DNA from 4 places in the Clostridium sp. 001 genome. Region 1 is predicted to be linked to each of the others. Evidence: riboswitches for the same ligand, from Rfam matches in the RefSeq annotation. Region 1 holds a riboswitch; each other region holds the start of a gene.
The links. A riboswitch is a leader RNA that binds a small molecule or an ion and turns the genes downstream of it on or off. The one in region 1 is predicted to bind cobalamin.
Positions count from the first base shown of each region.

Region 2: it holds a riboswitch for cobalamin, as region 1 does, so the genes downstream of both, B5S50_RS01220 (DUF3467 domain-containing protein) here and cbiQ (cobalt ECF transporter T component CbiQ) in region 1, are expected to answer to the same signal.
Region 3: it holds a riboswitch for cobalamin, as region 1 does, so the genes downstream of both, B5S50_RS01065 (energy-coupling factor ABC transporter permease) here and cbiQ (cobalt ECF transporter T component CbiQ) in region 1, are expected to answer to the same signal.
Region 4: it holds a riboswitch for cobalamin, as region 1 does, so the genes downstream of both, B5S50_RS05450 (cobyric acid synthase) here and cbiQ (cobalt ECF transporter T component CbiQ) in region 1, are expected to answer to the same signal.

Region 1 covers NZ_CP020473.1:947,386-950,584, reverse strand. The annotation lists gene B5S50_RS04235 (cell wall-binding repeat-containing protein) at 1-626, shown strand, start outside; cobalamin riboswitch at 811-986, shown strand; gene cbiQ (cobalt ECF transporter T component CbiQ) at 1,224-2,003, shown strand; gene B5S50_RS04225 (energy-coupling factor ABC transporter ATP-binding protein) at 2,016-2,852, shown strand; gene B5S50_RS04220 (methyl-accepting chemotaxis protein) at 3,085-3,199, shown strand, end outside.
Region 2 covers NZ_CP020473.1:268,464-271,662, forward strand. The annotation lists gene B5S50_RS01215 (hypothetical protein) at 1-468, opposite strand, end outside; cobalamin riboswitch at 795-981, opposite strand; gene B5S50_RS01220 (DUF3467 domain-containing protein) at 1,159-1,419, opposite strand; cobalamin riboswitch at 1,774-1,959, opposite strand; gene B5S50_RS01225 (4Fe-4S binding protein) at 2,043-2,426, opposite strand; gene B5S50_RS01230 (MATE family efflux transporter) at 3,148-3,199, opposite strand, start outside.
Region 3 covers NZ_CP020473.1:221,802-225,000, reverse strand. The annotation lists gene B5S50_RS21390 (transposase) at 1-628, shown strand, start outside; cobalamin riboswitch at 893-1,069, shown strand; gene B5S50_RS01065 (energy-coupling factor ABC transporter permease) at 1,221-1,895, shown strand; gene B5S50_RS01060 (hypothetical protein) at 1,898-2,257, shown strand; cobalamin riboswitch at 2,357-2,533, shown strand; gene B5S50_RS01055 (phosphoribosylaminoimidazolecarboxamide formyltransferase) at 2,764-3,199, opposite strand, start outside.
Region 4 covers NZ_CP020473.1:1,208,909-1,212,107, forward strand. The annotation lists gene cbiB (adenosylcobinamide-phosphate synthase CbiB) at 1-202, opposite strand, end outside; gene B5S50_RS05450 (cobyric acid synthase) at 253-1,770, opposite strand; cobalamin riboswitch at 1,946-2,119, opposite strand; gene B5S50_RS05455 (energy-coupling factor ABC transporter ATP-binding protein) at 2,231-2,956, opposite strand; gene B5S50_RS05460 (energy-coupling factor transporter transmembrane protein EcfT) at 2,953-3,199, opposite strand, start outside.

The DNA.
Region 1 (3,199 bases):
TTAGTAAGTTATATGTATTTGGCGGTGAAGCTGGGATAACTGGAGACATAGTGGCAACTTTGACAAATGGCAAAACGTCGGACAAGCCTCAACCATCACCTGAGCCACAACCGCAGCCGCAGCCAGAACCAGTTGACCCATCACCTGAGCCGACTACACCAACAGATACTTCTGCTTCCCATTCTGAGTTGCAGAAAAATCTTTATAATTATCTTAGCGATGAAGATCATAGACAATCAGTTTTAAATAGAGCTATTGAGCTTCACGGTGGTGACACAAGCAATAACTGTGTATATTTTCAAAGTGAAGCTTTGAGAAGATCAGGACTTACTGATTTGCCAGAGTGGGTATGTAATACTGTACAATTTACATCACAACTTTTACAAAGAGGGTGGACTAAGTGTGAGGATTTAGCAAAACTTCGACCTGGTGATATATGCTTTACAACGAATGGTCCAAGCCATACCTATACTTTCATGAAGTGGTGTGACCCAAAAAGTTATGATTATGCTTATATATGTGATAATCAATCTAATGAATATGGAGGAAATGTTTATCATAAGAGAAATGTGGATTTTGCTACAGTATTAAAAGATGCTATTGCTTATTTTATGTATGAAAACTAGATTCGTGGTATTTCTAAGTAAAAGACTCATAAAAGTGAAAAATATATGTGCCATTTTACAATAATGAATTTCCAAATTACGAATTGCAGGGCATTAAGTAGCATACTTGACATGAAAGAAATATTGTGAGAAAATTGCATTAAATAGTTATATATCATAATTAGAAAAGCAATTATTGATAAAAGAATATAAAAAAGATATAGGTGCATTATTATGCTGAAAAGGGAAGCCAGATGGAAAGTCTGCACGGTCCCGCCGCTGTGAAAAGAGGAGTCCTTATTATATGTCACTGGGAAACTGGGAAGGCTATAGGGATGATGATCTTAAGTCAGAAGACCTGCCTATGTTGCTTTAGGAACCATTAAACTCTACGAGTGATAGGGAGGTGACCTTTGTTATAGTATATTATTTCAGTTATTATAATTTACCCTTCCTAGGTTTCTCTAGGAAGGGTAAAATCGTTTACGAAAAGATTATTAAAAATTGGACGTCCTGTAACGTGATGAAGAATTAGGTGTTTTTTCTGCAGGATTGATAGTTGGACATTACTGGGGAAAGATGTTCGGCAAATTAAAGTCAAAGGGGAAGAATAAAATTATGGAACTAGCTTCATTTAGAAAAATGTATGATAAAAATAGTTTTTTACATTGTTTAGATGGGAGAGTCAAAACAGTTTTGTTTTTAAGTGGTATTATTATTGCTACTTTCCTTTCACATTGGTATTTGGTAACTTTTTTATGGGTGCTATCTTTATTTGGGTATTATACATTACATTTGCCATTGAAAAGGCTTGTAAAAAGATTACTCATACCTTTTGGAATAGCCTGGATTGTATTTATAAGTATGCTTTTTACTAATGGTAGTCATGTTTTAACTTATATCTCATTTGGAAGTTATCATTTATATATTTATAAAGAAGGACTTGACCTTGGAATTTTACTAATGCTTAGAATAATGGCAGCTGTTAGTTTAGCTTGTGTACTATCATTTTGTACGCCTATGATTGAAATACTTGAAACCCTTAGAATATTTAAAATGCCATCTATAATAGTGGACTTGGCAGATATGATGTATAGGTATATATTTATTATTGAAGAGACGGGAAAAAGTATGAGACATGCTCAGTTGAGTCGTATGGGATATAAGTCTAGTTGGTTTCATCAGATTAAAGATACTGCGGAAATAGCAGTCTATGTTATAATACAATCTTTAGATCGAAGTATAAGAGTTTATAATGCCATGCTGTCAAGGGGATATAATGAAGATAGTATAGAAGCTAAATTTTTTACATATCCAGTACCTTCTAAGGATTTTGGACTTGGAGTAGTAGGTGTAATTTTATTGATTGTTCTAATTATTGCAAATGTATTGATTTAAAGGAGAATGTTTATGGAAATTATTGATGTGTCTCAAGTTAGTTATGCTTATGGTGATGGGAGTATGGCACTTAAAGATATTAATATGAAAATAAAAGGTGGGGAGAAGGTAGCAATACTTGGCCCAAATGGTGCGGGAAAGTCTACACTTTTTCACCTATTTAATGGGATTTTAAAACCTACATCTGGAACTATCACTGTAAATGGTATGGAAGTATGTAAAAGAAATTTAGTAGAGATTAGGCGCAGTGTGGGAATGGTATTTCAGGATTCTGATGACCAGCTTTTTAACCCTACAGTCAGGCAGGAAATTGCCTATGGACTTTTAAACATGGGATTTAATGGAAAAAAGTTAGAGGATACTATAGAGTGGGCTTTAAAAACAGTGGGAATGTCAGGTTATGAAGATAAAAGCCCTCACAATTTAAGCGGTGGACAAAAAAAGAGAATTGCACTTGCAAGTGTACTTGCTATGAAACCAAAAGTTATGGTATTGGATGAGCCAACCGCAGCACTTGATCCACGAGGAGTGCACAAATTAATTAGACTTTTGGATTCTATAAATAAAAAACTTGGAATTACTTTAATTTTTGCAACACATGACGTGGATACAGTTCCACTTCTTGCGGATAAAGTTTATCTTCTAGATAGAGGAAAGATTATAATGGGGGGAACTACTGAAGAAGTATTTAATAAAAAGGAAATTATTCGTAAGATTAATTTAAGACTTCCTAGAGTAGCACATTTAATTGAAATTTTAAATAAAGATGGAATTTTAAATGTGGATGATTTGCCCCTTACAATTGGACAAGCGAAAAACTTGTTGGAAAAAAGTAAAAATATTTTTTGAATTTTAATAATTTACAATTTTCACAGAATATATTTTATAGCTTATCTTATTTAAGAGAAGTTGTATGAGAATACTTAGTTGTGGTATTTTTATATAACTTCTCTTTTACTATTTAGCACACTTTTTTGTAAAATATTTTTAATGTTTAAGCTTTGAATTTAAATTAAATTAAACCTAAAGCTCAAATATACGAAAATAGAATTAATAGATTCAAATATGGAAGGAGAGTATTATGTCTATAAAAAGAAAAATACCAATACTAATAGCAGCTATTATTGTTGTTCTAATGTCCATAACGACTTTTTTTGTTAGCAATCGATCTAGCGGCATAGTGGAAGAGAAAACTA
Region 2 (3,199 bases), 680 kb from region 1:
CATCCAGCCTGAAATTCCATCACATTCTTTTTCACTTAAATAATTTGCATCGGTAACAATAGGCTGATTTGGTATATTTGTCCTGAAGACAATACCTTTAGTTACAGTTTTAAGTTCTGTCTTAAAATCAGTCAGATAATTATTAGTAAATGCCGATTGATTATCTGTAGTATCCTTAAAACCTGTTACATAGCTACCATATTTGCTTGAAACTATATTTACATTTCCATCACCTACAGCCTGCTTTGTAGCATCAGCAATGGTATTCGTATCACTGAGTGTAACTTTTACTGGCTGTAAAATAGGTGCTTCTCCTAAAACATTTTTCTCAACATCCACATAGACAGTCTTTGTTGGAGCAGCATCAGCTTTTACACTATTAAAAGCTGACGGTGCAGCTACAACTCCCAAAGTTAATGTTGTTATACATAGTGTCGCAAATAATTTGTTTTTTAATCTTCTAATCATTTTATACACTCCTCCAAATTTTTAAATTTTTAATTGTTGCTTGTCCAAATTTAAAAGACAATGATAAAATTTTTACACTTTTATATCGATCACCTCCTAGAAAGTTAAATATAATAGCAATCATATTTTTAACCTTTGTGAAAAATAAACCAGGTGGTAATTCAGGTGAGATTAGATTAACGTAAATAAATATATATTTGTGTAAATAAAAGATAAAAAGAGACCCTCTTTCTTTCGAAGGTCTCCAGTATACGACATGAATTTATAAATATTTAATGTAAACAGATGTTACTGGCATTGAATACTTACCTTTCCCACCGAAAGAACCATATATGTTTGTAACAGGCAGGTCTACTGGCTTGGTATCATCTTACTTTTCACACCTTCCCAAAGATTATATCTTCAGTGGCATTCTGTGAATTTCATCTTCCTTACAGCAGCGGGGGCTGCAGTGGTTTTTCACCACTTTCCCTATTAATTCCTAAAAAAGAAACCTATTCAAAATTATCATTTATTTTACAATTGTCATTACCTTTACAGTACACCAACTCCACTTATTTGTCAATAATTTATAAAAACTTTATTAAATTAGTGTAAATTTCAATAATACAACACAATTTTCTATAAACAGAGTTCTTGACATCAGATAAATTTTAATGCTAAAGTTTATCCTAAATACTGTTAAAATGTCTATTGCTTATTTAACTCAGCGTTAGTTTTAGGATTTATATTAATTTCTCCAAAAGTATCCTCATACTTTTCTACTGATTTCGTAAGCATCATACAAACACTTTTTGCCTGCTGCGGACTCATAAATATCTTCACACTATCTTTTACATCTTTTTTATACACCTTCATAAAATCTAACTGAAAATCATATACACTTCCAGAAAGCTCTAATCTATTTGAATATAGTTCCTTTTCCTCTTCCAATTTTACATTTTCATCCATAGGATTCACCCTTACCTTTCATATTTTTTATTCAACTTATTTTTACAATTCACTCTATCTAATCACCTTCCTTTTTGTACTCGCCTGTCTAATCTACTGCATTTAGTTCTTTCATTGATGACGGAGGGGTTATTCTAAAGTAAGAACAAATCTGATGACTTACTTGATTGTCCATAAACAGCGTTCTTGTCATCAGATAAATTCCTGTAAAATAAAAAGAGACCCTCTCCCTTCGAAGGTCTCTATATAACATAATTTCCCATAATGGTTAATAACTAAAAAACATCTCTGTTCTTTCATGTTAATATAACCGTTTACTTTTTCAATAAACATAGCATTGTCTTCCCCTCCGAAAGCATCACCGACATATCAGGCAGGTTTCCTGGCTCAGATTCATCTTACTTCCCTGTCTTCCCAGATATAAAAATCCAGTGACATAACTAGGGTTTCATCCTCCATACAGTAACGGTGGGCTGCAGTGTTTTTTACACTTTCCCTTTTAACTATCAATTTGACAGCACCTAATAGTAAAAATATTAAATTTTATTACCTTTATATTAAGTTTAGGGCAAAAATTTTGAAAAGTCAACATTATTTTCTCAATAAATCCATTATTAAACATTTTAATCTTCTTGAATTTCAAGTACTCCCATAGGACAAGCTTTAACACAAATACCACATGCCATACACTTACTTGGATTAGGCTTGTCTTCTACTTTTACAATAATACCTTTTGGACAGGCTTCTACACATGTACCACAGCCAGTACAAGCTTTTTTATCTATCATATATATTCCCTTAGCATTTTGTTTAATTGCCTCTTCAGGACATTTTTTAGCACACACTCCACATTGATTGCATACTTTTAAATCTACAGATCCATCTTTTCCTTCATCAATCTTAATACAAGAATTGCCGTAGGTTTTGTAAAATGCCTCGGAACAAGCCATTTCACAACTTAAACAAGACATACATAAAGACTTATCTTTAACAACTAATTTTTTCATAATACATTCCCCTTTAAACATTATTTATATATACTTTGTACATATATCTTAATTATACAAATATATAAGGTATATATCAATACCGCAAATTTTATGCCTATTATTTTGGTTTATATCAACGAATCTTACTTAGTGGGAAAAGCAGATATCCCAAATCTTTGATTTGGTGATAGTCGCTTTCGCTGTGTGCGTGGGAGTGTTACAGTAGGTAGCCATCAGATAAAATAAATGTACAATAAGATTGTCAAAATAAAGTAAAAAGTACTTAAGTGCAGGAGGGACTGCTGTTAAATACTTTTTATTTTAGAGTTTAGGGTTTAAATAATTAAATTTATTTCAAAACTATATTAATTTAAGAAGCAATTTATATGCCAATTCTTCATCTTGCAATATTCCTACTTAAAATTATAAATTTTATCCGATGCCTACAACCGTAGTACCCCCATCTTCTTATAAAGTGGGGGATATTAGAACTCTTGAGCTTCAGCGATTTAGAGTTCTTATGCTGTGCATAACGGCTGCTACACCCCTAGATAACTATTTCCCCTAAAGGATAACGCCTTCTAAGTGCTAAAGCACTAAGAATCCTGTTAATAAGTTTCAGTAGGAGAAAAAAACTCCACCTGAAACCAAGAACTCTGTTTATCATTTTGAATATTTTTCTCGTACCATATTGATAAATTACTTTAATTTAGTTTTATTTTGATACTGATAGATTCATCTATTTAAATATTTTTATCCGATCGTTACCATTGCTAACACCCCCATCTTCT
Region 3 (3,199 bases), 730 kb from region 1:
CATCATAGTGGCTGATGCTCTTTACTGTAAATCTACTTGGATAAAAGAAGTTCTTTCTATAGGAATGGATGCATTGGTAAGAGTAAAAGATGAAAGGCTGCACATTGTAAAAGATGCATTAGCCCTATTTAAATGCCGGGAGGCAGATAAAGATTGGACTGTAAAGGAAAATGTAAATACCTATAGAAAGATTAAAGCGTGGGATGATGATAATTTTCAAATGTCTGATTCAAGTATAGAAGTAAGATTCATAAAATTTATAGAAGAAATTCATACTGGAGATAAAGCAGAAATTAAAGAAGAATGGATCATAACAACAGATAAATTTATATCAGTAGAAACTTTATGGAAAATAATGCATAAAAGATGGGATATTGAAAATAATGTATTTCATCAGTTGAAAACTGAATGGCATTTAGATCATTGTTTTCTTCACAGTTCTACAGGGGTAGAGACAGTTTTAATGTTTATGATACTAGCATTTAATTTAATGCAGTTATATTTTTTTAGGTGTATCAGAGGTTTTAGGAAGAAAAAAATGCTCCAAATAGATATTATTGAAGATATAAAAGATGAAAGATTTACTATAGAAGATGATTGGGATAATCCACTATTCATAAAGACGTAATTTTAAAATAAAAACTGGAAACTTTGCATTAAGATTTTTAGGGGTAGGGGAGTGTATAACAATTTTTACGATCTACCGGTTTAAGGGCTTACCAGACCTTTAAATAAGTGTAAAAAAATATAATTCCAGTAAAAATAAAATTTTCACTGGAATTTAGGTGCTAAATCTCTGCACATTAAAGATCATACTTGACATAAAAGAGAAATTGTGAGAAAATTAACGTAAATAATTACATAATGCAATTTTACAGTAATTATCATAAAAGAATATAAAAAAGATATAGGTGCATTATTATGCTGAAAAGGGAAGCCAGATGAAAAGTCTGCACGGTCCCGCCGCTGTGAGAAAAGGAGTCCTTATTTATATGTCACTGGGAAACTGGGAAGGCTATAAGGATGATGATCTTAAGTCAGAAGACCTGCCTATATTGTTTAGAAACCATTAAGCTCTACGAGTGATAGGGAGGTGACTTAATTTTAGTATACTAATTTATTTATTATACATTTAACCCTCTTAGTTTAGTCTAGGAGGGTTAAAATCGTTTACGATGCGTAAGAAGAAGTAACTTATTAAAATTGGAGGTCTTATAAAAATGCATATTGAAGATGGAATTTTATCACCACAGGCCTGGGGTACATGGTATGTAATAAGTGCCATGTTTATTGTACCGGGTATTAAAGAGATTAAAAGAAGAGTTAAGGAGAATTTATATTATAAACCTTTTCTTGCTATGATGGGAGTGGCAGTATTTGTTATTTCTTGCATGCACTTTCCTGTACCTGTAACCGGTTCCTGCTCTCATCCTTGTGGCACACCACTGGCAGCTATTGTAGTAGGACCACTGGCTACTGCTGTAATTTCAGCTATTGGATTGTTTTTTCAAGCCATATTTTTGGGACATGGTGGTATTACAACTATAGGTGCCAATGATTTTTCCATGGGTATTGCAGGAGGAATTTCAGGATATTTTTGCTGGAAGGTTTTAAGACATTTTAAAAGCCCTATATGGCTTGCAGCTGGAGTGGCAGGTTTTGTTGGAGATATAGTTACATATTTAGTAGCAGCTTTGGAACTTGCAATAAGTTTGCATGGACATATCCCTATAGTCAAGCAGTGGATGATATTTTTTGCAGGGTTTGGACCTACTCAAATACCTCTAGCTATAGGCGAAGCAGTATTTACAGCTGTAATTCTGCAGGTTATGGTAAGCAGGCGTCCTGATTTAATGCCAGATGTACTTGGACGGAAATATAAGGAGGCAAGATAGTGATGAAATCAACTACAAATGCAGTAGATGTAGAAAATAAGAAAGGTACAAGCATTAAGTTTATAGATGGATTTACTAAATCTATTCTAACAGTATTGTTAATTTTGTTGGTTCTTATATTTGGAGCAGGTAAGTATATGAGCAGTCATAACATGGAGGCAGGTGGCACTGATGACAAGGTAAACACCATGGCTTCAAGCAAAATTAAAGCAGATCATCATCCATTTATTGAATTGCCTGGTGATGCAGAAGTAGGAGCTTTTTCTGTGGCAAATTTTTGTGCAGGATTGATAGTTGGACATCATTGGGAGAAAATATTTGGCAAATCAAAGTCAAATAAAAAATCTTTAGAGGAAGAGTAGAGTATAAATAAGTCATTATTACAGAATTTTTTTATAATTAAAATATTTAATGCATTTTACTTGACAAATGAATGACATAAGTATATAATGTAAACATAATCAAATAGTAAAGTATGTGGTTTACGTAGGTAATTAAAAGGGAAAATGGTGAAATTCCATTACAGCCCCCGCTACTGTATTGGGTGACGATTTTAAATTTCCACTGGAGTATTCTGGGAAGGAATTAAAGAGGATGATCCTATAGTCAGGAGACCTGCCTATACTTTTGAAATAATCTTTCGGAGGGAAAGATTAATGCATTGGTAATTTTTAAGCTATGTTTTTACAAAATTGATATAGCTACATAATGTGTTAATTAGGGACTTCCAAAAGAAGTCCCTTTTTATATATTGGTGTTAACTTAAACATATCTAATCCCTTTAATACTGCTGTTGCAATGGTGTGCAACAGCAGTTTTTTTAGATCATTACTTAAACTTTAAATGTAACTACTTAGATAATCTATAATTAATGATGAAATAATCTTAAATTTGAAAATGCCATTACCATATTATAATCGTTACAAGCTTTTATTACAATGTCATCTCTTATAGAACCACCTGGCTGAACAATGTACTTCACACCGCTTTTAGAAGCTCTATCTATATTATCTCTAAATGGGAAAAATGCGTCAGATCCTAAAGATACACCTTGAAGTTTTGAAAGCCAATCCGTTTTTTCATCTAAAGTAAATCTTTTAGGAATTTCAGTAAATACATCTTTCCATCCCATAGTTTCTTCAGGAGTTACGTCATCACGGAGATACTGGTCTATTACATTATCCATTTCAGGTCTTTTAAGTCCTTCTTTAAAAGGAAGGGATAGTACCGTCGGATGTTGTCTTAAAAACCATATATCTGCCTTTGATGCAGCAAGTCTTGTACAGTGAACTCTTGACTGTTGG
Region 4 (3,199 bases), 260 kb from region 1:
CAATAAAACTAACCATTGCTACTAGAAATACTATCAAACCACCAAAGGCCTTTAAGCTCTCATTTTTTTTACAAAGCTTTCTTCCCTTTTTATCTAAATAAGATATAAGTTTTCCTATATATATAACGGGATGGGGAAACCAATAGGGATCTCCAATTATCCAATCAATTACAACTGCTATCACAATATCTATTAAATTCATAAATACAAAAGAACTGGACAAATTTAACCCCTCTTTTCTAATATTAATTATTATCTTTTAATGCCCATAATACTATATATCTTATCTATATCTAAATTCTTTCGCACTATGCTTGCTAACTTATCCAATTCTCCTTCTCTGAGATTTTCATATGCTTTTGATTTTTTATACCCTAATCCTTTATTTTCCCTTATTTTATTCACAATGAATTCTCTAAAGTCAATTCCATCAAAAACTCCATGTATATAAGATCCAATTACATTTCCTGACATATTTATGGCACCATCTTCTGTGTCAACCTTTTTACCATTTTTATCAGTTATATTAAATAATGGTCTTGCATCTTTTCCATATTTGCATATTCCCATATGTATTTCATATCCGTATACATCCAATTTTCTATTAGTTAAGGATTCGCCGTCCTTTTTCATTGGGAAGTCAATTTCGCTTTTTGCATTTACTCTAGTTGTAACTTTTTCTTTTTCAAATATAGTTTCTATGTCCAAAAGTCCTATACCTTCTACTTTTCCTACATCTGTCTCCACTCCATAAGGATCTTCTATGACTTTACCAAGCATTTGATATCCACCGCACAGTCCTATGACAAGTCCAGTTTTACTATATTCTTTTATACGGTCTTCAAGGCCGCACTGCCTAATTTTAAGTAAATCTTCTATAGTATTTTTACTTCCTGGAATAATGACTAAATCCGGATTCCCAAACTCTTCTACAGATGTTATAAATCTTACGGAAACGTCTTCTTCACTTTTAAGTGCATCTAAATCTGTAAAATTAGATATATGAGGCAGCTTTATTACAGCTATGTCAATAGGTGCTGTAACCTTTTTATTGAATTCTACAGCTCCATCTTCATCCTCAAGGGCCAATCTAAAATGAGGTATGACGCCAAGGCAAGGTACCTTTACTATATCCTCAAGCATCTTAAGGCCAGGCTCCAGTATATCTTTGTCTCCTCTAAATTTATTTATTATAGTACCCTTTACTCTTTTTTTCTCATCCTCTGTAAAAAGCAACATTGTTCCTGCAATGGATGCAAATACTCCTCCTTTGTCTATGTCTCCTGCTAAAAGTACTGGTGCATCTACTGATTCTGCCATACCCATATTCACAATGTCTCTATCTCTTAAATTTATTTCTGCAGGACTTCCTGCCCCTTCCATTACTATTATGTCAAATTTCTTCTCCATCTTTTCAAAGTGTTCTTTAAGCATATCCCTAAATTCCAGCTTCATATTATGATATTGCATAGCAGTGCTGTTGCCATACACTTTTCCGTTAACTATGATTTGGCATTTCTTATCTGAAGTTGGTTTTAACAATATAGGGTTCATATATGCTTCCGGCTGCAATCCAGCTGCATAAGCCTGAAGTACCTGAGCCCGTCCCATTTCTTTGCCATCTAATGTTATATAGGAATTCAATGACATATTTTGAGATTTAAAAGGACACACTGAATAACCATCTTGTTTAAATATTCTACAAAGGGCTGAAACAATTATACTTTTTCCTACAGAAGAACCAGTTCCCTGAATCATAATTTTTGCCATAACAATTACTCCTCCCAAAACTTCCTAAATATAATAAAAAGTTTACTTTTAATTAATACACACATATCTATATTAAAACCAAAAGGCAGTAAGCTTTAGAAAGCTAACTGCCTTTAACATAAAAACCTCAACTTAAGCTGAGGTTAAACACACTAAAAGTTTCTCTCCCTCCGAAAGCATATAATAACAATCAGGCAGGTCTCCTGGCTTATGATTCATATTTACTTTAACCTTCCTCTTTTAAGAGTGGTAACTAAAGTTCATCATCAAATACAGTAGCGGGGGCTGCTGCGGAGTTTAACCGCATTCCCTTTTCACCTATAAAGGCACCTGAGTCTTCTATTTAATTTATACTCTAAGTTTATTATAATTAGAGTTTTATGTCAACTTGAAATGTCCAATATATTACATAAAACAAATAAAAATTTCATGTAATTCTAAAGTATTACAGTTAATAGCATTATTTGATATTATATTTTACTAAAAATTCAGTATCTTCCATTACTTTGTTGTAAGAGTCATCCCTTATTATATGATGATCTTCAGAAAATACAAGAACTCGTTTAAAAAGTCCATTAACATATTCAAAATCATGTGTTGAACATATTATAGTTTTCCCTGCTTTATTTAATTTGATAAAAAGATCATTTAAGAATTTCTTTCCCTTAGGGTCTATTCCACTCATAGGTTCATCTAAAACCAGAACTTCAGGATTGAGAGCAAGTACAGCAGCTATAGCCACTCTCTTTTTTTCTCCCCCACTTATGTTATAGGGCTCCCTGTTTTCTAAATCTTTCACATTTAAAAGTTCTAGACAGTCATTTACCCTTTTATTTACTTCATCTTCATCCATTCCCATTTGCCTTGGTCCAAAAGCAACTTCCTCGTATACACTAGAGCAAAAAAGTTGTGCGTCGGAGTTTTGGAATACAAATCCTACTTTTTTATGGAACTTCTTTGAGAAATTACCTCTTTCCAATTCATTTTTGCATATTTTCACATCACCAAAATAGTAATTTCCTTTTGTGGGAAATACCACTCCATTTAATAATTTTAAGAAGGTAGATTTACCGCTTCCATTTGCACCTATAAGTGCTATGGATTCTCCTTGTTCTATAGTTACATTTATATCTTTTAATACTTCATTATTTTTATATTTAAAAAAAGCGTCCTCAATTTTTATCATCTTAATCCCACCCTAGATATGTAAAAATACATAGTTATGATAAATACATTAACTATTAAATATATTAGATCAAAAAACTTAAATTTAAATTTTTTGTGAGACACATACTCTCCTGTAAATCCCCTGCATTCCATAGCGCAATACATTTCATCTCCCATTTCTTTTGATTTTAAAAATAAACTGCCAATTATCTTTGAAATAGAAGAATATTTTTTACTATTTCTTCCTATAGATCTAAGCTTT